4 regions of the Oceanobacillus iheyensis HTE831 genome follow, and region 3 is predicted to be linked to each of the others. Evidence: riboswitches for the same ligand, from Rfam matches in the RefSeq annotation. Region 3 holds a riboswitch; each other region holds the start of a gene.
The links. A riboswitch is a leader RNA that binds a small molecule or an ion and turns the genes downstream of it on or off. The one in region 3 is predicted to bind S-adenosylmethionine.

Region 1 (5,612 bases), 270 kb from region 3:
GTAATCCCAAGTTCTTTATTAATACGTAATAATAAATCCAAAATCGCTTCCGTTGTATCCGGATCGAGTGCACTTGTTGCTTCGTCACTTAATAACACTTCTGGCTCATGAGACAGTGCCCGCGCAATCGCCACTCGTTGCTTTTGCCCACCGGAGAGCTCTGACGGGTACGCATCATGCTTGTCGGCTAAGCCAACGATATCCAAGTATTTCTGTACCCGGTCCTTCACTGCTTTTTTATTCAGACCAGTTAATTTCAATGGGATAGCGATATTATCGTAGACCGTTGCTGTTTTTAATAGATTAAATCCTTGAAAAATCATTCCGATATGACTTCTTGTTTCACGGAGTTTTCCTGATTTCAACGTGGTTAATTCTACATCATTCACTTTTACCGATCCCTGATCTGGCTGCTCCAGTAAATTCACACAACGAATAAGTGTACTCTTTCCTGCGCCACTATAGCCGATCACGCCATAGATTTCTCCTTTTCCAACAGATAAAGAAACATCTTTCAATGCCTGAATATCTCCTTGTTTTCCTGCAAATGTCTTTGTGATGTTGGTTAATTCAATCATTTGTTTATGCTCCTTCCGTTACGCACTTTGCCAAAATCCTTACCACGAAGGAACGAGCGATCCGCCAAATTCTTCTTCGATAAATGTTTTGACTTCTTCACTGCGATAAATATCTGCTAGTTTTTGGATGATTTCATCGTCTTCATTTTCCGCTCTGACAGCCGCATGGTTAATATAAGGTGAATCTTTTGGCTCGATGAAAATAGCGTCTTCCGTTGGAGTAAATCCAGCTTCGATGGCGAAATTCGTATTAATCGCTGCCGCATCCAATTCCTCTAACTGACGTGCAATCTGCGCAGAATCGAGTTCCACAAATTCATAATTGCCGTTATTCTTTTCAATATCACGAACAGTGGAATTAATCCCCGTCTCCGGATCCAACTCGATTAAACCAGCTTGTTCAAATAATAAAAGTGCACGACCGCTATTGGTTGGATCACTAGGCAGTCCGATTGTTGCTCCCTCTGGCAATTCAGACACATCACCGACATCTAATGAATAAATCCCCATCGGGAAAGTCACCGTATCAAATGATTTCACTAAGTCTAGGTTTCTATCTTCTCTAATAGCATTAAAATACGGTTCTGTTTGGAATATATTTAAATCGAGTTCCCCTTCATCTAATGCAACATTTGGCATCACATAATCCGTGAACACCTCCGTCTCGATATTAATGCCTTCCTCTTCTGCTAGTTCTGTTACTTTCTCAAGAATCTCTTCATGTGGTCCTGCCGTTACACCGATGACTAATTTTTCATCATCGTACAACCCTTCACTTGCCCCGCTAGATTCTTCACTGCCACATGCAGCCAAAAGTGCTACTGCTAAAAATACGATCGCTGTTAATAATCCTTTTTTCATGATGTTTTCTCTCCTCTTTTTTCCTTGTAATAGATTTGATTATTTTTCTCTACTTGCTGTAACGCACTTGCTAAAGATTCCGCCGTCACTTCCCGGTTCATAAAATGTATCGACTCTTGCGGCAGAATTGCTTTCTGAATAATCCTTTCGACGAGATCAGTATTAGTTATATCAATACCGATCTCCTGTAAACTAGATGGCAACTGCCATTGATCATAAAAATCGAGTAATCGCAAAAGCTCTTCTTCTTTTTGTTCGAATGCCAATTGACCAAGGATGCCGTATGCCACAAGCTCCCCGTGCAAGAAGTGTTGAGCCTCGCTGGCTTCCGTTAATCCATTATGTAGTGAATGTGCCCCGGCAATTCGCCCTGCCTTATCGCCAAATCCGCCTACCATTCCGCCTGTTATAATAATCGCCTCGATAACACGGATTAATGCCGGTGTCACTTGTTTATCCCGGACGGCATCGAGTGCTGCTTTTCCGTCTTCCAGCAATACATCTCGACAAATACTAGCGGAGAATTGGGAAACTTTCACGGGAACAGGCACTTCTTCATTCGGGTAAAAACTCTCGATTAATGCGTCGGCTTCATAAAATTTTGCCAGCGTATCACCAATCCCCGCTCGTAAGTATTCGATAGGAGCATGCGCAATAATCGCCGGCTCTACTAATACAAGTGTCGTCGCTAATGGAAAATACGTATAGTGTGTAAATGCTCCATTACTGTCGTAAAAGACACTAAGCGGTGTCCATGCAGCACAGGTCGCAGCAATTGTCGGAATTAAAACCGATTTAACCTCTGCTTTAGCAGCTGCGGCTTTCGTTATATCCAGTGCAGTCCCGCCACCTATACCAATTACGGCATCAATCGCATGTTGGTGAAGCTGATCCGCTATTTTATCCGCTTTTTCTAGCGTGGTATGACCGTCAATAAAGATGATATTCGCTTCTACTTGCTTCACTAATACAAAAGGCAAATACGGCTTTGCCGCCTGCCATGATCTCTTCCCTGCGATAACTTGTATACGATTAACTGACAGTTCTTCAAGCAGTACAGGAATTTCCTCCAAGACATCCGCGCCAATCCGATAATGACCCGGAGCTCCTTTTACAATCGATGTGGACATAAATCCTTCCTCTTTTCTCATGTTGTGAATTTTTCCGGGAAACTAAAAAATGCCTCCCGATGTGAAATCGAGAGGCATAACATTACACTACGTAAGTCATTCATCACCTCTCTTATTTCTCAAAATACTGTCCGTATTTTGCAGGATTTAGCACCTATTCATCACTGGAATTACGATGAACGGTTGCCGGGCGTCACAGGGCCAGTCCCTCAGCCACTCTCAATAAGAGATATTAGCGTATTAAATTTTAATTATCATACTATTACGGTTTTTACTAATTGTCAATAAGGGATTTGGATACTAGTTGAAAACTCATTTAAGACAGAATAAGCATCCAATTACATATATATGTATATATCTAAAAAGGGAATATATTAAAGAAAAAAAGGAGGTAAATTAACTCCTTTTTTTATTACCTAATTGAAATCACTTACTTTGTAACATCTCAATTTGTATTTGAAGTTTTGTAGAATTTATTGCATCATAATTTTGTAACCAAAGAGCACTACTTTTCCCTGTACTTTGAGGATTATTACCTAATTGTCTGGACATCTCAACTGTATTATTAACTAATTTAGATTTACTTTTTTCCCATACACTCAAAGGATCAACACTCCACTCTAGCACATTACTATCTTTTATTTCTATTAAAGCTCTAAAAGCCGCTAGTATAGGGAATATAAACCCCTGTGTTATATGATAAAGTGTAGGATTCTGATAATATCTTGTAGTCGCCCCTTTATCCTTTCTATCAACACCTTTAACTTTTCCAAACTGTCCTTTTGGGTTAGATAATTTATAACCTTCTACCATCTCTAATTCAATTTTATCGTATAATTTCACTATTTCTGGTAATAAAGGAGCAATATGTTCATAATCGTTTCTAGAATTGTTGGTTGTACCGTCATAATTAGCTAAATAATCTTTTAAAACTTGCGCTTTACCACTATAAGCTTGTATTGGTTGATTACTATTATCTTTATATTTAAACTTATTGAAAGCATACATCAACCTTACTAAATCTACCGTATCTAATCGCTTATCTTCGTTTTCTCTGTATGCAATATCTTTTGAAAATGGTTCGTTCTCAATACTTTCTTTCACAAATTCAAACTTGTTTGCCAATTCAGCTATAGCTTTGTCTGAAACTTGCACACTTGTATTTCTAGCTGCCGATAATTCATCTATTTCAATTACATTATTCATTATCTCTAGATGTACGTATTGTTTTTCATCTGGATCTAACTTTTTCTTATTTTTTATTATAGCGTGATAAGTGTGCCCTCCGTCTAAAACGCCATATTTTTCAGTTTGATCAACACTACCTAAATCAAGTGTAATTTCATTTGTAACAGCATCTATACCAATACTTTTAGCTGAAATTAAGATTCCTCTATTATTCACAAAAAAAGATTGAGTACTCTCTGTTAAAGCGTCCTTTATTCTTCTATATACTTTAGTATTTGTTTTTACATCTCTAGGGTTTACCTCTGTCGGAAATCCACTTGGAATTTGTTCAATGTCTACCCACAAATGATAAACTTCTCTATTATCACCTTCATATGGACTTTTTAATTTTGAATATTTTTTATAATTAAATCTAAATTTATTGTTTTTCAACTTAATTCCTCCTAATATTTTGTTATACTTAGATTATATTGTTAAATAGAATTATTTGGAAGGAACCATGGTACCTGAATTATGGTTAAAAGACAAAAAAATAAATTTATTAATGACCCTTATTATAAAATGGGATTAAAATTAAGGGAATTGCGTGAACATAATAAAATGACAATATCAGACTTAGCTGAACTCATGGATGTATCTGTTAAAACAATCAGCAATTATGAAAATGGATACAACCGTATGACTATTGAAGCAATAATTAAAATTTATAGAAATAGTGTATTCGGAGAAAAAGATCTAGAAGAATTATTGGATTTGTTTATAGTTAGCATATTTGATAATTGATGGTTTAACTTTATTCTTAAAATAATTTATTATTTCTAGAACCTCTTTACAATCTATTACTGTATATAAGTTAAAATCCTCCTATAAAAACTGGAGAGCTTTAGATAAATCTGTATAAGCATAAGATTATTTAATGCTTTACTCATGATCAAACACAAAAAGGGTCTTGCAGGACGTGTTCTTTCTCTTATATGAACTGGATAATTTTCCTTAAAAAGGAGAATTATCTTGAATTTCAATGAGGAAATACGTAAAACTATGGGATCAAAAATGCGAGAAGCTAGAAAGAAAAAAGGATTAACACAAGAAGAAGTAGCAGAAATTTGTAATTTAGATGACAAACACATAGGAAAGCTTGAAAGAGGCGAAAAAACACCACTAGTCACTACACTGTTTAAATATTGGAAAGCAACTGATATAGATGTAAATAGACTATTTCAAGAACTGGATGAACTTGAGAGAAAACTAAAGAGCCAGCATTCTTCTGAGGTCGATTCTGAATGATCTCGCCACCATTTGCTGGTATTTCACCTTTGACAATGGCAATCTTACCTAAAAATAGATTCAATGTTTCCTCTACCATTCTAGAAATACATCAAACAATAGAGCAAAACAAACTACCTATTCAACTAATCAGAGAAGGATGTTTATATCATTATTCCACTTATGAAGGTAGAAAAGCCGCTACTTACTACCACACTGGCTTCAAACGAAAAGTTCCTATTGTGATTAGTGTTTCACACCAAATTATAGCTTTCCCCACCCATGCTACTACAGATATTAATTGTAACTGGATCTTTTATCATCACGTCGAATCCATTCAGTCAGAATCTGATAGAAATCAACCTACTTCAATGATTACATTTCGAAATGGTATTCAACTCAACATCAACCTTCCTGCTCCATTTCTAAAAGAACAAATGACTCGTTGTTTAGCTTGTTTTTATAGCATTAAAAAATAATTATTAATCAGAAATTTCTTATTATTCATTGCAGAATTAAGCATTAAGTGAGACAATAGAACTAGAAAAAAAGGAGTGGTGAGATGGAAAATGAATATAATATATCAATT
Region 2 (5,612 bases), 1.2 Mb from region 3:
ATAAAGTGGCGTGGATGGTAGATAATGGAGAAAATGTCATTAAAGAAGCAGCGATGTTAAAACTATATGGTTCCGAAGTATACAACCGAGTGGCAGATAAAGCAGTTCAAGTGCATGGGGGAATTGGTTATATATCTGATTTTCCAGTGGAACGATATTATAGAGATGCGCGTATTACTCGGATTTATGAAGGAACATCGGAAATTCAGAAGAATATTATTGCAGGACAATTGAAAAAACACTATAGCAACAGATAAGAAGCAGGGAGGTATAAAGGTGGAGGATCCGATCGTTATTGTTAGTGCAATTAGAACGCCAATTGGAGCATATGGCCAATCATTGAAAAACATATCATCTGGTTTCCTAGCAAGCCATGTAGTGAAAGAATCATTGAGAAGAGTCAATCTTCCTGCTGATCATATAGATGAGGTTATTTTAGGAGAAGTAAGACAATCAACAGAATCATCGAATATTGCTAGAGTCGCAGCACTAAGAGCTGGTATTCCTGAACAAGTTACTGCTTTCACGGTAAATAGATTATGTGCTTCTGGAATTCAAGCAGTGACATCCGGAGTGCAACAAATTCTAAGCAATCAAGCTGATATTGTAGTAGCGGGGGGAGCAGAGAGTATGAGCCGATCTCCAATATATTTACGAAATACTAGATTTGGAGGGGATCGAACAACTATCGTAGATTCTAATTTAGAAGCAGGACAACAACCTCCAGAAATCTATGGTAAGAGCCTATCAATGGGAATTACCGCTGAGAATGTTGCTAGGAAATATAAAATATCAAGAGAAGATCAAGATGCATTTGCATTAGAAAGCCAGCACAGAGCAAAAAAAGCCATCGAAACAGGACGATTTAAAAAAGAGATAGCCCCTATCGAAGTTAAGGAAAAGAAACAAACATCTGTATTTGCAGTAGATGAATATCCTCGACTTGATACATCTTTAGAGAAACTAGCAAGTCTAAAACCGGTATTTGAAGCAGACGGTACGGTGACGGCAGGTAATGCTTGTGGCAGAAATGATGGGGCGTCAGCTCTGGTAATCATGAAAGAGTCACGGGCCAAACATCTTGGGTTGAAACCACTCGCAAGAATTATAGACTGGAGTACAGCAGGTGTGTCTCCTGAAATGATGGGGATTGGACCAGTACCCGCAGTCAATCAATTACTTAAACGAACGAATAAAACATTGCAAGACATAGATTTAATAGAATTAAATGAAGCATTTGCCTCTCAAAGTATCGCTGTCATCCGCCAACTAGGTTTGGATTATGAAAAAGTAAATGTTAATGGTGGTGCAATTGCATTAGGTCATCCGGTCGGTGCTACAGGAACACGGATAATTACGACATTAATCTATGAGTTAATTCGAAGAAAACAACAATATGGCATAGCTACCTTGTGCGCTGGTGGCGGTCAAGGAATGGCAATATTAATTGAACAATGCTAAGCTATTTTGCATTATCAGGATATGTTGATTGTATATGATTGAGAGATTTCTTAATTAAATGACGTAAAGTATCCAGATTAATATCACTGAGTTTATTAATGTAGACGCATGATTTTCCTGTAGTGTACTTCCCTAAATCTGTCAATAATTCATTATCTTGAGAAACTTCTGTTGAGAGATAGAGACTGATTTTTGATTTTCTAGGAGAATATCCTACCATTAAAGATTCACCCGAGTGGCCAGAAGCGTATTTATATTTGTATTTTCCAAAACCAATAATACTTGTTCCCCACATCTTTGCTGGATACTCAGTAGATTCGGTAAATATATCTAATAATTGATAAGCATCTTCTTTCTTTTGAACATGATCGATACTTTCGATGAATTGAATAACACTGTTTTCTGTTTCTTTTGTTTTTAGTTCATACATTTTCATCGCTCCTCCTACTATGATTGATAATAGTATAACAAACGAATCGTATAATTAATAAACTATCTTTATAAAAATGTTGCGCTGCTTGATTTTTTCGTTCAGTCGAATCGCTTTTTTGCTGCCATTCACCGATCCAACTAACTAGTAAAAGAAAAGTCCTTTTCTAGAAGCGCTCTAATGCCCAAAAATCTAGAAAAATACTAGGGAATTGGTGAATAGAAGCGCTCTAATAACCAAGTATCTTATAAAAAGTGTGTGCTGGTTCTTTGCAATAATAGCTCTTGGTTTTCTTTCAATTTGCTATATTTTACGATTGGTTATGTTGAGCTTGATTTACAACCTTTCACTACGAACAAAAATCAGCTTTTCTAAATTATAATAAATTTCACTATTGATTATTTTAATGTTATCAGTTAGAATATTATAAAGTTAATTTTTTAAAAATTTAATATAGTTAGACTTATCAAGAGAGATGGAGGGATTGGCCCGATGAAGTCTCAGCAACCAGCCTAGATAAGGTATGGTGCTAATTCCAATAGGCTTACAAGCCTTAAAGATAAGAAGAGCTATGTATTTTAACCCTTCTTCTTACTTTTAGAAGAGGGGTTTTTTGATTTTTAGAATAGGAGGAGATTATTATGAAGCGGAGTTTACAAAGACGTTTGCAAGAAGGCACGGTAATAGCAGGAGAAGGGTATTTATTTGAATTAGAGAGGAGGGGGTACTTACAGGCAGGTTCGTTTGTACCAGAAGTAGCCCTTGAAAATCCGGATGCGTTAAAACAGACGTATCGTGATTTTATGAACGCTGGTTCGGATGTTGTATTAGCATTTACATATAATGCACATCGAGAGAAAATGCGTATTATTGGTAAGGAACAATTACTAGAACCGTTGAACAGAAGTGCTATTCGTTTAGCGAAAGAAGTAGCCAAAGAACATCCACAGGAAGAAGCATTAGTTGCAGGAAATATTTCTAATACAAATATCTTTGACCCTAATGATGAATCAAGCAAACATAAAGTGAGAGAGATGTTTGCCGAAATGGCACAGTGGAGTAAAGAAGAAGACGTTGATTTTATAAATGGGGAAACGTTCTATTATCATGAAGAGGCAGAGATTGCTTTGGAAGAAATATTGAAAAAAGACTTGCCAGCTGTCATCACACTAGGATTAATGGGAGAGAACATCTTAAGAGATTGCTATACAGTAGAAGAATCGTGTAAGATATTATCGGAAAAAGGAGCCCTTGTTGTTGGCATGAATTGTTTCCGAGGTCCAGATACAATGCAGCCTTATATCGCAAAAATTAGACAGCATGTAGACGGTTATGTAGGTGCATTACCTATTCCATATCGTACATCAAATGAGCATCCGACTTTTTTCAATTTACCTGATGGTGGGTGTAGCTGTCATCTCCCTACTGAGACCACTTTTCCAACTGCATTAGATCCACTGTACCATAACCGTTATGAACTGGCAGCATGGGCTAAAGAAGCAAAAGAAATCGGTGTTAATTATATCGGATTATGCTGTGGGGCTTCTCCAGCTATGCTAAGAGCTGTTGCAGAGTCTGTTGGGAAAGAGACCGTTAATTCTCCTTATTCTCCTGACATGGAGAAACATTTCTTGTTTGGTAAGGATAAAAGTTTAAAAGAGCATAACGTAGGTTATCGATTCAAGGCATAATATCGTCATTTCTCTGGAGGATTTATTAGCGTATTGGAAAAATCAAAGAGGTTGATGGGTGTGGCAATTATGAGGGAGACAGATAAATCCTCTAACTTGAACGTGAAAAGAAGAGAAACATAAGAATTTAAGGCGTGTAATCATTATATGATGAACTGGAATAATGGAAAATTCATACGCGATCTTCTACGGGTGGTTGTCAGTCTCCTCATCCCTTTTTCCTCCCGTAGAGTTTTACGTATATCTTCCATTTTCCTTTCATTTTTTTGAAATAAATCTTGCTGCTCCGTATAAAAAGTTAAACCTCACTGTTGTGTCCTAAATCTTAGTGATTTTCTACTTCATATGTTCCTGCCTCTATTTCGGATTGCAATGAATATAGATAATTTTTTAACTCTAAATCCTGGATACTTTCAATATCATTCCATTTAAAATTTAATGGCTCTTCATCGATTAACATGGCAAGCCAGGTATCCCCATTACTTCGGTAAGTAGCAATTAATTTGTACTTTGAAGTGTAGGGAGGAATCTTAAATGACATTACTCATCATTCCTCGCTAATTTAGTTGTTTATATATTCTTATATCGGTATATATTGAAGGATATCAACTAGCTTGAATAAATAATTAGGTAATTACACCTAACTATTTATTCAGGAATGATTATATTTTAATGGGAATGATGTGTTTTACTGTCTACATAGGACCCCATTCAATGAGAACTCCTATTATTAAAGCTATAATTGCAATTACTAGCCATATAAGAAATAGAGGGAATACCCATTTTAGCCATTTTGTATAAGGTACTTTAGCTACAGCAAGACTAGCCATAAGAATTCCTGACGTAGGAAAGATTAAATTAGTGAGTCCATCCCCAAATTGATAAGATTGAACAGCAACTTGTCTAGTTACCCCAATCATGTCAGCTAATGGAGATAGAAGTGGCATTGCTATCATTGCTTGTCCGCTACCTGAATTGACTAAAAAGTTAAGCAATGAATTCGAAATAAACATACCAATAGCAGAAAATACTGGTAATAAATTTTCAAGAGGTACGGATAATGCATATACAATCGTATCAATAACCATTGCTTCTTCTAATACAACAATTACTGATCTCGCTAAACCTACTACTAGTGCTCCATAAACAAGATTTCTAGCTCCATGTAAAAATGTTTCAGCTATAGTATTATAATGCATTCCTGCAATAATCCCAGAACCAAGTGAGATAAATATAAAGAATGCAGACATATGATTTATTGTCCACTCTAGTTGAATCGATCCGTATACGAAAAAGCCTAGACTAAGCGTTACAAAACCTAATAATAACTTATGCCTTGTAGTAAAAGGAGCATTTAAACTGTCCATCTCATCGTCTGCTTCATATGTTCCTATTAAACTCATCTCTTTATTTTGCATGATTTTCTCTGCATACCGCCACGTGTAAGCAATTGTTATTGTTAGCATCAAGATAAATATAATTATTCGAAATAATGCTCCGGAAAATAGCGGTAGCCCCGCAATATCTTGTGCTATACCAACAGTATAAGGATTTAAAAATCCAACACTAAATCCTACGAAATTAGCTCCAAACGTTATAGCGATAGCAACAATTGGATCAAGCTTTAATGCTCTCGCAATAATGACGCCAACCATTACAAAAGCAATTACAGCATTTGCTACTGCACCGACAGCTCCAACGAGTGCAAAGATAGTGGATACAGTTGCAATTAGCCAAAATTCATTTCCACGAGTAAGTCTTACAGCTTGATTAATCACACCCCGTAAGGCTCCAGAACGTTCAATGATTTCAAACATTCCACCAGTAAACAATATTAAGAATATAATGTCTGCAGAAGATACCATACCAGTTTGTATCGCGTTGAAAAAATCTAGAAAACCTAATGAATTTCCATCAGTCGACTGATAAGTTCCAGGAATAACCTTTTCGACACCATCAACACTTTCTCGATCAAAAGTACCTGATGGAATAATAAATGTCGCAATATAAGCTGCTAGCAATACTAAAAA
Region 3 (5,612 bases):
CAAGTAGAACAAGACTTGCTGTAAATGCATACGCTCCTACGGATATAACAAAAATCCCTAAGCCTAATAAATAAACAAATCCTCTTCCCTTTGATTCTAAAGCATGCCCTGCATACGGGCGAATAAGTAATGCTGAAAATGTAAATATACCAACGATAATTCCAACCATTTGATCACTACCGCCTAATTCTTTAACAAATAATGGTATAGTTGGTAATGTCATTTGAAATCCTAGGAAAATAAAAAAATTCGCCACCCATATAAACAGAAAGTCCCTCGACCAAATTTTCTCTTTGCCTAAACTAGCTTTAGTATTTCCTTCCTGCACCATAAAAAAACTTCCTTCTATGTTTAGTTAAGTTACGGTGTTATTATACAAGAATTTTTTGATTATTTAAATCAATCGACTCTCCTAATTTTAGATTAACTAATATTTCGCTTTATGAAATATTAGTATCAAAATAAAACGAGTAATGATTTAGTCTTGTTCCCAGATCTAAATCATTACTCGTTATCTCACTGAATCCATTTCGATTTCCATTGCAGACGAACGCTTTTTAGCAGGTACGGCGTCAGCTAACTTGAAAAAGAAGAATACAATTTCTTACGTTTTTTAATAAAACTTGGCAATTATGAAATTGACTCCAAAGAATTTACTTTTTAACTGTAAGCTGTTCTAATTCTCTTTCTAAGAATTTCGCGACTTCTAACATTCCATACGAGCCATGGTTATCTTCTGCTTCTGAATTATAATTCGTGTTTGTATTTATATCATACGTATAAATATTCCCATCTGCATCTTCGATAAACTCAATTCCAGCGATTTGAATATCATTAGCCGCTAAAACTGTTTCATATTGTTCTATTATTGGGTGACTAAATCCTTCCCGCACTTGGAATTTAGCTGGTTTTTCAACTTCTCCTTCAGCTGGACAAAATAAATCTTCCACCGAGCAAGCATCTGCAGGACATAGCTCAAATCCTTCTGAAGTATCTACTCGAACGGCATAAACAAATTTCCCACCAACGAACTCACAACGAGTGATATAAGCCTCTGGAGATACAATATACTCTTGCAATAATGTTACACCATCAATTGGTTCTTCAAATTCACTACTATTCACATAAGATTGGAGAGCTTGTGTTGAACGAAATAACTGTACACCTAAGCCTTTTCCTGCTCGATTATGTTTGGTAATAAAACTTGTTCCTTCAAACTGTTCTGCCGCTTTTAAGATATTTGCTTTCCCAACTGCTGCAGCTGTTTTAGGCGTTTTCACACCAAATCTTTCTAGTTCCAAGTATTGTTGAACCTTACTTACTTCCAACTGTAGAGCACGACTACCATTAATCACCGTTCTACCATGAAACTCTAACCAAGCTAACACCGCATTTGTAAATTCAGGGGCATAACGATTACCTCTTGTATGTGAGGATGCGCTCATACGATTATAAAATATACCCTCTGGCGGTTCACTTAGTAGATCTATATGCCCTTCTTGAAGTAACCAATCTTCATAAGGAAGTTCCAATTCATCCAATCGTTTTATAAGGTGGTCCGTCCATTCCATATTTTCATGTAAAACATAAATTTTACTCATCATCAGGTCTCCTTTTAGTTTAACGTAGATGTCTTCTTTCTTAATTCTTCCACTCTAGGCATCACTTGCTTAGCAAATCGTTCTAGCTCTTCCAATTGAGGCGAGCATTGTAATAAGAGCTGATCCAACCCTACTTTTTCATATTCTATTATTCTTTCGGCAATTTGTTCAGGTGTGCCTACAAGATTCGGACGTAGTCCTCTATTCGATACAGAGTAATCTTTTATTTGCACTTGTTGTTCTAGTTGGGATTTTGAAGTAAAGTCTTTCATTCCTGCATATCCCTTATCATCTTTTATTGATGTAATTCTCTCCAACTCTTGAAATGCTTCTTCCTCCGAATCTCTGCATATCACATACGCAGCCATACTAAATGATTGCAAAGCTGCTTTATTAAGACTATTTCTCCGATTTTTCATATTAGCAATTTTATCTTGAATTTCTGGTACAGTGCCACCATGCATCACATATGCATCACATAGAGTAGAAATTACTCTCTTTCCTTTTTCACTTTCTCCACCAGCATATAAAATTGGATTCGGTTGTTGGATTGGTTTTGGCGCTAATTTCGCATTCTCCACTTGATAAAACTTACCGTGGTAAGAGAATGTCTCTTCCGTCCATAGCCCTTTTAAGACCTCTAGGAATTCGACCGTTCTATCATACCGCTCATCATGCTCAGTAAAGTCCCCACCATATTGTTTTGCTTCTTCTGACCACCATCCAGAAACTACATTTAGCGTGAACCTACCTCCGCTTAATTGATCGATATTAGCTGCCATTTTCGCTAGTACTGCTGGATTATGATATATCGGCCTAACCGCTGTCATAATTTCGATTTTGTCTGTTACAGCAGCTAACCCAGCCGCTGTTGTCAAAGCTTCTAAAGAATTTGCTTCTATCCCTTTAATATCATTTAAATATAACTCAGCAATTAAAGTCGTATCATATCCCCATTCTTCCGCGTGCTGAATTACCTGTTTTGCATATTCAAAAGTAGGAGGCATCTGTTCATCTTCTACATTACGCAACCACCCTCCAAAAATCGGCAACCAGAAACCATACTTCATTTTCATCCCCCATTATCTATCGTTAGTAATTAAAAAACCCTTTTCATAAAGATAAGAAAAGAGCTCTGTCGCCGACTTCTCTTATCTACCAAGCATAGAATACTTGATGGATTTGGCACAGTATTCAAGCTAGAACCTGTTGCCGAGGCTTCTTTGGGCCATTTCCCTCCACCTCTCAGGATAAGATATTTCATTATTTAGTTTGTTGCCACGATAATAATACAAGTTGATAGAATTGTCAATTAATTTTTTCTTACAAAACAGAGTTGACTTATATGAATTGATATATTAGAATATATAAAAAATTAATACTTCTTATCGAGAGAAGCTAAGGGACCTGGCCTGTTGACGCTTCAGCAACCTCTATCTCCATTAGAAAGGTGCTACCTCCAGCAAGATGTATGTCTTGAAAGATAAGAGTCCAGATTAAAAAAAATCCGCGACGCTCTTATTTATTAAGGGCATCGCGGATTTTCTTATATTAATTTTATTTTTAAAGGAGATTGGTAAAATGAACAACATTGTGACATTGTCCGGCAGCCCCTCCGAACTATCTAGATCTGAAAAAGTACTACATTATTTAGGGAATCAATTAAGTGAACAGAAATTCTATGTGACCCATATTTCTGTTAAAGATGTACCCTATGAGGATTTATTCACAGGAAATTTCCGTAGTACAGCCATTAAGAACATCACTCAAAAAATTCAAATGGCTGACGGTGTCATTGTTGGTTCTCCTGTTTATAAAGGAGCGTATTCAGGTGTATTGAAAGCATTAATTGATATCCTGCCTCAAGATGTACTAAAGCACACACCAGTATTACCAATTATGACCGGAGGCAGCCCTGCACATTTATTAGCAGTTGAGTACACGTTAAAACCGGTTCTTGCAACCCTAAAAGCACATAATCTCAAAGGGTTATACTTTTTAGATGAACAAATCAACAAACATCGCGATATCCCTATTGCCGATGATGAGATACTACAAAGAACGAAGAAACAAGTGGACTATTTTGCTCAGATGGTTGAAGGAACATCAACACAAGCATTAACAACTTATTTATGATAGAACAAAGCTCAAAGAAGAGTGGTCGCTATGAAAAAACCAACAAAGAAATGAGAAAGGAATCATTTACCTTTATAAGAACAAAAGCGCAAGCGCCCGTTTATCACCGTATGTCCTGCGCCCCTGTTTTTCAAGGGGTGGTTCGACTGGTCGAACTTCTTTATTTCTTTGAGATAAAGGAAACACGATAAGCGTATGCGAATCGATGTTGACTTTCACCATTGGCATAAGTGCGACTATGCCTCATAAAGAACATTCGGCAGTCTTCTTTTCACCATGGCATAAGTGCGACTATGCCTCATAAAGAACACTCGGCAGTCTTCTTTTCACCATGGTATAAGTGCGACTATGCCTCACAAAGAACATTCGGCAGTCTTCTTTTCACCATGGTATAAGTGCGACTATGCCTCACAAAGAACATTCGGCAGTCTTCTTTTCGCCATGGCATAAGTGCGACTATGCCTCATAAAGAACACTCGGCAGTCTTCTTTTCACCATGGCATAAGTGCGACTATGCCTCATAAAGAACACTCGGCAGTCTTCTTTTCACCATGGTATAAGTGCGACTATGCCTCACAAAGAACATTCGGCAGTCTTCTTTTCACCATGGTATAAGTGCGACTATGCCTCACAAAGAACATTCGGCAGTCTTCTTTTCACCATGGTATAAGTGCGACTATGCCTCACAAAGAACATTCGGCAGTCTTCTTTATCGTAAGGAGGTTTCCGGAAGGACAATAGGTGATGGGCGCTTGCGCTGGACGTGGCTAAATAACTTAGTTGTTTATCCACAGCCCCAAAGTTTTATAATTTCCTAGACCATAAGAAAAGAGACTAGGAATGTTCACTCATTATCCTAGTCTCTTTAAAATTATGAAATCTTAAAGGCTATATATTACTCTCCTATGACACCACATGCAATACGATCTCCTGCATCACCAGATGGCTGAGACTTATAATCATCTGGACCTGAATGAATTATTAATGAGGTTCCTTGTTCAGTATACAACGTATTCTCTGTATCAGCCTGTAGAGTCACCATTGGTGCATCTACCTCTGTCTGAACTGTTCCATCTTCCTCTACGGTAATGTTCTCTAAATCACCTGCATGAGGTCCTTCTGGATGATTGAACCCGTGCTTAGCATTTGTCGGATTATAATGTGATCCTGCTGATTCAAAATTTGGCAATTCACATTTACCTGCTTCATGAATATGAAAACCATGTTCTCCTGCTGGAAGATTTTCACCTTCTAATGAAATCTGAACCCCTTCTTCACCTTCTGTTAAAGTAGCTGTTCCAACTACTTGTCCTTCATTATTTTCTAGCGACACTAAAACTTCCTCTTCCGCAGTTGCATTCGATTCTACCGCTTCTTCACCTTTATCCTGATTTTCTTCATCTGATTGATCATCACCGCAAGCCATCAGGAACAGCGCAATTACCATAAACGACAATAAATATACCCATTGTTTTTTCACTATGTTTACTCCTTTCACTGAAGAAATGAATATATAATGATTTCCTATTTCTATAATTCACAACTTAGCTTAGATTTAAACGCGAAATTTGGTATAATATGTAATTTGTAAAAATCCGAATAATTGGCATATGAAACCCGATTTATATGTATACTCCGCTTTCTCATGCATCGAGGTCTTCTATACCTTCCACAGGGCAAGGAAGACCTCGACTGCATTGCAAGCAGAGCATCGTTTTTTGAATTTCAAGGAGTATCGTATATTTCATATGCTTATTCTAACTTTCATCCGTCTTCTAACTAGAACTTTTTCAAGCAGCTAGTGTTGTCTTATTTTGTTTCTGCTTTCTATTTTTCCATGTGTGTTTCATATACGGCATTACCCAACGATCCACA
Region 4 (5,612 bases), 1.1 Mb from region 3:
ATAGGTGCTTATTTGTTAATTAGATATATTATTATAGATAATAAGTTCTGTAATTGTTTGACTTTTATGATTAGTTTTATTTTTAAACTTGCTGTTAAGTTCTAGTGCTTTTGGTCGATATAAAGTTCATAATTGCACAAACTTATAGCAGGAGGTAACACATTGAAGAAGAAAAAAAGAATCAAGAAATCACTTAGTTTAAGAAATAGATTAATAATAGCGTTTCTTATCATATTATTAATCCCTAGTATTGCAATAGGATTAACCTCATATCAAAGCGCAAAGAATAAGATTGAGGAAAGTATGATAGACTCTGCACAAAAGAACGTAGAAATTATGAAACAAACTATTGATCAGTTTATGAATGATCAAATGGATAACATCGAATACTTATCTACTGCAATTGATCCATCGGATATAGAAGATAATGCAGATGAAGCTACAGGCAGAATCTTAGAAAATATGCAAAATGCAAAAGATGTAGTCTTTGAACAAACATATGTAGGGTCAGAGACGGGAGAATTCATGAACTTCCCTACATCCTTTAAAAACCCATCCGATTATGATCCAAGAGAGCGACCTTGGTATCAACAAGCGATGGAAAATCAAGGCGAAGTAATCGTAACAACTCCTTACGTATCAGCTTCTTCTAATCAAGTGGTTGTAACACTTGCGAAAGCTACTGCAAATAATGATGGTGTTGTAGCAGTAAACTTAGAGTTAGCTAGTTTAACAAATATAGTTAATTCAGTCGCTATCGGGGAAGAAGGGTATATGTTTCTATTAGATGAAGGACAAAGCTATATTAGTCACCCCGATTATGAGGCTGGTTCTGAAGCGGTAGAAGATTTTTTCTCCAAGCTATACGACTCGGAAAATGGAAAATTCAGCTATCAATTTGAAGGTGATGACAAACAATTGGCATTTGCTACAAGTGAAATTACAGGTTGGAAAATAGCTGGAACCATGTTTAATAGTGAAATAGCCTATAATGTGAGCCCAATTTTAAATACGACAATCTTTGTTATAACGGTTGCATTAATTCTTGGAGGGGTAGTAATTGTCATTATTATTCGTTCTATTTCGAAACCGATATATCATCTTGTAAGTGCAAGTGATACGATAAGTCATGGAGATTTAAGCGATGAGGTACACCTCCATCGAGATGATGAATTAGGTACACTAGCTCAATCATTTAATAAAATGCGAGAAAATTTGAATGGAATTATCCTTCAAGTTAGAGATAAATCAAATCATTTAGCATCCTCAGCTGAACAATTAAATGCCAGTACCGAACAAAATACATCAGCAACAGAGCAAATTTCTTCTTCTGTACAAGAAGTAGCTGAGGGTATGAGTAGTTTAAATAACAATATAACAAAGAGCTCCAAATTAGCGAAGGAAATGACAGATTCTATTTATACGATAGAAGCAAGTTCGAATGAAGTTTCAAATACTGTTACCAATACCATTTCAGCTGTTAATGAAGGTAACAAAGCATTGAATACTACAATTAGTCAAATGGAATTTATCAAAGAGAATACACATCAGCTATCCAATAATATTGAAGGTTTAGGCAATCAATCAGAAGAAATCAGCAAAATTATTGATGTTATTACGGATATTTCTGAGCAAACAAACTTATTAGCTCTTAATGCTACAATCGAAGCAGCAAGAGCCGGAGAGCATGGGAAAGGATTTGCTGTGGTAGCTGATGAGGTAAGAAAACTTGCTGAAAAATCTTCCCAATCAGCAGAGCAAATTAAGACAATGATTAGCGCTATTCAATCGGAAACTGCGAATACGGTGAGTTCGATGAAAGCTGCAACAACAGAGGTTGAAAAAGGGATTAATATTGCTAATAATGCAGATCAATCTTTCTCAAATATTACTGGATATGTAGATTCTATAACGAATCAAATCATGAATGTAACAACTGAAATTGAAGGAATATCAACGGCAACGAAACAATTTACTTCTCTTTTTGAAGGTGTGGCCTCCATTGGTGATACAGTATCACATGAAGCCGAAAATGTTTCAGCATCTACACAAGAACAGCTTGCTTCAATGGAAGAAATTGCAAATTCAGCGGCAGATTTAACTACTGTAGCAGAAGACTTACAACAATTAGTAGAGAATTTTAAGCTATCTAGAAATTAAATAACACGTCATTACACTAAAGTACGAGGATGCGGTTCATATATGGACCGCATCCTCGTTTCTTTAGGGCTGTTTATTAGATATTTCTCTACGGGTTTCAATCAACATGAGGAAAGTTATAAGTCGAGGAAAGATACCGAAATCATATCTTGCAAAGCATTGATCAGTATTGGGGAAAGAACCGCTTGTATGTATAGATTTTACTTACAATCAAACAATATGAGTTGAGGTGAATGTGGAATGAGGAAGTTTATACTCGTTATTCTAGGTATCGTTATTTTATTAATACAGCAACCAAGTAACGTTTTATCAAAAGATCGGTTTGACTTCGAAAAAGCAGGAGATGCTATTTGGGAAGGGGAAACCGATGAGAAAATTGTTGCTTTAACGTTTGATGATGGACCACATCCTGATTATACACCGGAGATTTTAGACATATTAGAACAGTATAATATGAAAGGTACATTTTATGTGATGGGTGCTCATGCACGTAAATATCCAGGACTTGTATTTAGAGCATTTCTAGAAGGCCATGAAATTGGAAATCACACGTTTACTCATAACGGGAGCATTACCTATTTAAATGATGAATTAACAAAAACAAATGAAATTATTGAAAAGATCACTGGGAAATATCCTGCTACTTTTCGTCCGGTTGGAGGAAACTATAATGAAACAGTTATTAGTATTGCAAAGAAAAAAGGTCAAAAAGTAGCGATGTGGGCTTGGGATCAGGATACAAGAGATTGGGATGATGTGGATAGTAAAACCATTGCTAATCAAGTGATTGGTAATCTTTCACCAGGAGATATTATTCTTTTTCATGATGCGGGTGGAGATCGTACGCCAACTATAGAAGCACTTCCAATTATACTTCGTTTCTTTAAAGAAGAGGGGTACGAAGGAATTACAGTAACAGATATGATTGAACGTACAAGTGAAAGATAGTTAAATCTACAGTTTTTTAGCTAAAATAATAGGTTTAGTTGATAAAAATAACTTATGATAACATGTACTTTGTTATCAGCTTATTTTCGTTAATGTATTGACAAATTTGGATTATCAGATTATGATTATTCTTATTATTTCTAAAATAAAATTGAATAACTTATCCAGAGTGACGGAGGGAACAGGACCTACGATGTCACAGCAACCTACCTTTACGGAGTGGTGCTTCTTCCTGCAGAATTTTTTCTGAAAGATAAGGTAATGATATGTAAAAACCTTCTTTCTGAATGAAAGAAGGTTTTTTTGATGGGATGTGTTATGTATGATTCAGTTGGAAAATATCGAGAAACACTATGAATCTAAAAAGAGAAGAGTGATAGGGGTAGATCAAGTTTCCCTTGATATCAAAAAGGGAGAAATATATGGCATCGTTGGATATAGCGGTGCAGGTAAAAGTACGCTTTTACGTTGTATGAATGTACTGGAAAGGCCGACAAAGGGTAGGGTATTTGTTGATGGAATTGACTTATTAGAGCTAAACAATAAACAATTACGTAAGGCAAGACAATCTATAGGGATGATTTTTCAAGGATTCTATTTAGTTTCTTCCAAAACAGTAGTGGAAAATGTCTCATTTGCACTCAAAGCAGCTGGTGTTGGTAAGTTGGAGCGGAATAAAAGAGCTCTAGAACTATTGAATCTAGTTGGAATTGAGGATAAAGCAAACCAATATCCCTCTCAATTAAGTGGAGGACAAAAACAAAGGGTTAGTATAGCAAGAGCACTTGCGAATAACCCAAAGGTATTACTTTGTGATGAAGCAACATCTGCATTAGACCCAAGTACAACAAAATCAATTTTAAAACTACTTAAAAAAATAAATGAACAAATTGGGATAACGATTGTAATCATTACTCATGAGATGGAAGTAGTAAAAGAAATATGTGATCGTTGCGCTGTGATGCAAAACGGTAAAGTCATTGAAAATGGGAAGACATATGATATCTTTTCAGATCCAAACGAGAAATTAACGAAAGACTTTATCCACACAGTTTTAGACTTTCAATTACCTGAAGCGTTGCTAAAACAATGTAATGGTACACTACTTAAACTGCAGTTTCGTGGAGATATTGCTGCTGAATCAGTCGTATCTGATATGTTACAACAACATAAGGTGAAAGGAAATATTCTTCATGGAAAAGTAGAATACATAAAAGACAAACCATTAGGTGTTTTCATTATGGAAGTAAGCGGAGATCCCTCGGAAATAAGTAGTGCTATTAGCTACTTAGAAGAGCGCATAAAGCAAGTGGAGGTGATTCAACATGTATCTTACTAGTATTTTAAATTTACTTCCTGAGTTGAATCAAGCTTTCTTAGAAACCATGCTCATGGTAGGTCTGGGTTTAATTGTTGCATTAATTATCGGCCTACCTATTGGTATTCTTCTATATGTTACAGAACAAGGGTTATTTTTAGAAAATAGATTTGTTAAATCGACATTAGGTGTGGTTGTTAATTTAATTCGTTCGATTCCATTCATCATTTTATTAGTATTTTTACTTCCATTTACAAAGTGGCTAGTCGATACAACAACAGGACCATTAGCAGCATCCGTATCATTGTCTGTTGCAGCGATTCCATTCTATGCAAGAATTGTAGAATCCGCAGCGAGGGAAATAGACCGAGGTGTGATTGAAGCTGCTATTGCAACTGGAGCATCACCATGGTTAATTATTAAGGATATTGTTTATCCAGAAGCAAAACCTGGTTTTATTAGTGGACTCACTATTACGGCAATTAGTTTAGTAGGCTACTCTGCTATGGCTGGTACTGTTGGGGGAGGAGGTATCGGTGATTTAGCCATTCGCTACGGTTATTATCGTTATGATGATATGGTAATGTTCACTACAGTAATCGTTCTTATTGTACTAGTACAATTTATTCAATATTTTGGTGATTTTATTGCAAAGAGTGTAAATAAACGTTAAAGAATAAAGGAGTGGTTCATATGAAGTGGAAATTATTTTTAGCAACTCTATTAAGTGTTACATTATTGACAGCATGTGGGAGTGAAGAAGCAAATGGTGGAAATGAAGAAAAGAATACGATTGAATTTGGAGCTACTGTAGGACCCTATAGTGATATGGTGACAAATGCTATTACACCATTATTAGAGGAAAAAGGGTATGAAGTGAATAATACAGAATTCACGGATTATATACAACCGAATAATGCATTACATAATGGAGATATTGATGCCAATCTTTTTCAGCATAAGATTTATTATGAAGCATTCGCAGAGGAAAATGGTATGGATTTATCTGAAGTAATTATTGTACCTACAGCTCCTATGGGACTATATTCCAACTCCTATGATAGTGTCGAGGCTATTGAAGAAGGAAGTAAGATTACTATAGCGAATGACCCTACGAACTTAGCAAGGACATTAATCATGTTAGAAGATGCGGGTCTTATAGAAATTAGTAACGAAGTCGATCCAT

Region 1: another riboswitch for S-adenosylmethionine. It lies ahead of OB_RS16955 (iron-containing alcohol dehydrogenase family protein); the one in region 3 lies ahead of ssuE (NADPH-dependent FMN reductase).
Region 2: another riboswitch for S-adenosylmethionine. It lies ahead of OB_RS03765 (homocysteine S-methyltransferase family protein); the one in region 3 lies ahead of ssuE (NADPH-dependent FMN reductase).
Region 4: another riboswitch for S-adenosylmethionine. It lies ahead of OB_RS10805 (methionine ABC transporter ATP-binding protein); the one in region 3 lies ahead of ssuE (NADPH-dependent FMN reductase).

Annotation. Positions count from the first base shown of each region.
Region 1 covers NC_004193.1:3,463,723-3,469,334, forward strand. The annotation lists gene OB_RS16945 (methionine ABC transporter ATP-binding protein) at 1-578, opposite strand, end outside; gene OB_RS16950 (MetQ/NlpA family ABC transporter substrate-binding protein) at 618-1,439, opposite strand; gene OB_RS16955 (iron-containing alcohol dehydrogenase family protein) at 1,436-2,590, opposite strand; SAM riboswitch class I at 2,679-2,798, opposite strand; gene OB_RS16960 (AIPR family protein) at 2,996-4,189, opposite strand; gene OB_RS16965 (helix-turn-helix domain-containing protein) at 4,271-4,540, shown strand; gene OB_RS16970 (helix-turn-helix domain-containing protein) at 4,769-5,044, shown strand; gene OB_RS16975 (competence protein ComK) at 5,041-5,502, shown strand; gene OB_RS16980 (hypothetical protein) at 5,586-5,612, shown strand, end outside.
Region 2 covers NC_004193.1:724,675-730,286, forward strand. The annotation lists gene OB_RS03750 (acyl-CoA dehydrogenase family protein) at 1-257, shown strand, start outside; gene OB_RS03755 (thiolase family protein) at 277-1,461, shown strand; gene OB_RS03760 (DUF1801 domain-containing protein) at 1,463-1,891, opposite strand; SAM riboswitch class I at 2,352-2,457, shown strand; gene OB_RS03765 (homocysteine S-methyltransferase family protein) at 2,533-3,582, shown strand; gene OB_RS03770 (hypothetical protein) at 3,908-4,123, opposite strand; gene OB_RS03775 (YfcC family protein) at 4,278-5,612, opposite strand, start outside.
Region 3 covers NC_004193.1:3,197,781-3,203,392, forward strand. The annotation lists gene OB_RS15685 (MFS transporter) at 1-331, opposite strand, end outside; gene OB_RS15690 (ATP-grasp domain-containing protein) at 654-1,601, opposite strand; gene OB_RS15695 (LLM class flavin-dependent oxidoreductase) at 1,616-2,671, opposite strand; SAM riboswitch class I at 2,750-2,858, opposite strand; SAM riboswitch class I at 2,984-3,091, shown strand; gene ssuE (NADPH-dependent FMN reductase) at 3,183-3,737, shown strand; gene OB_RS18440 (hypothetical protein) at 3,734-3,928, shown strand; gene OB_RS15705 (superoxide dismutase family protein) at 4,633-5,217, opposite strand; gene OB_RS15710 (DoxX family protein) at 5,528-5,612, opposite strand, start outside.
Region 4 covers NC_004193.1:2,132,020-2,137,631, reverse strand. The annotation lists gene OB_RS10815 (methyl-accepting chemotaxis protein) at 163-2,160, shown strand; gene OB_RS10810 (polysaccharide deacetylase family protein) at 2,401-3,108, shown strand; SAM riboswitch class I at 3,266-3,368, shown strand; gene OB_RS10805 (methionine ABC transporter ATP-binding protein) at 3,431-4,447, shown strand; gene OB_RS10800 (methionine ABC transporter permease) at 4,434-5,099, shown strand; gene OB_RS10795 (MetQ/NlpA family ABC transporter substrate-binding protein) at 5,120-5,612, shown strand, end outside.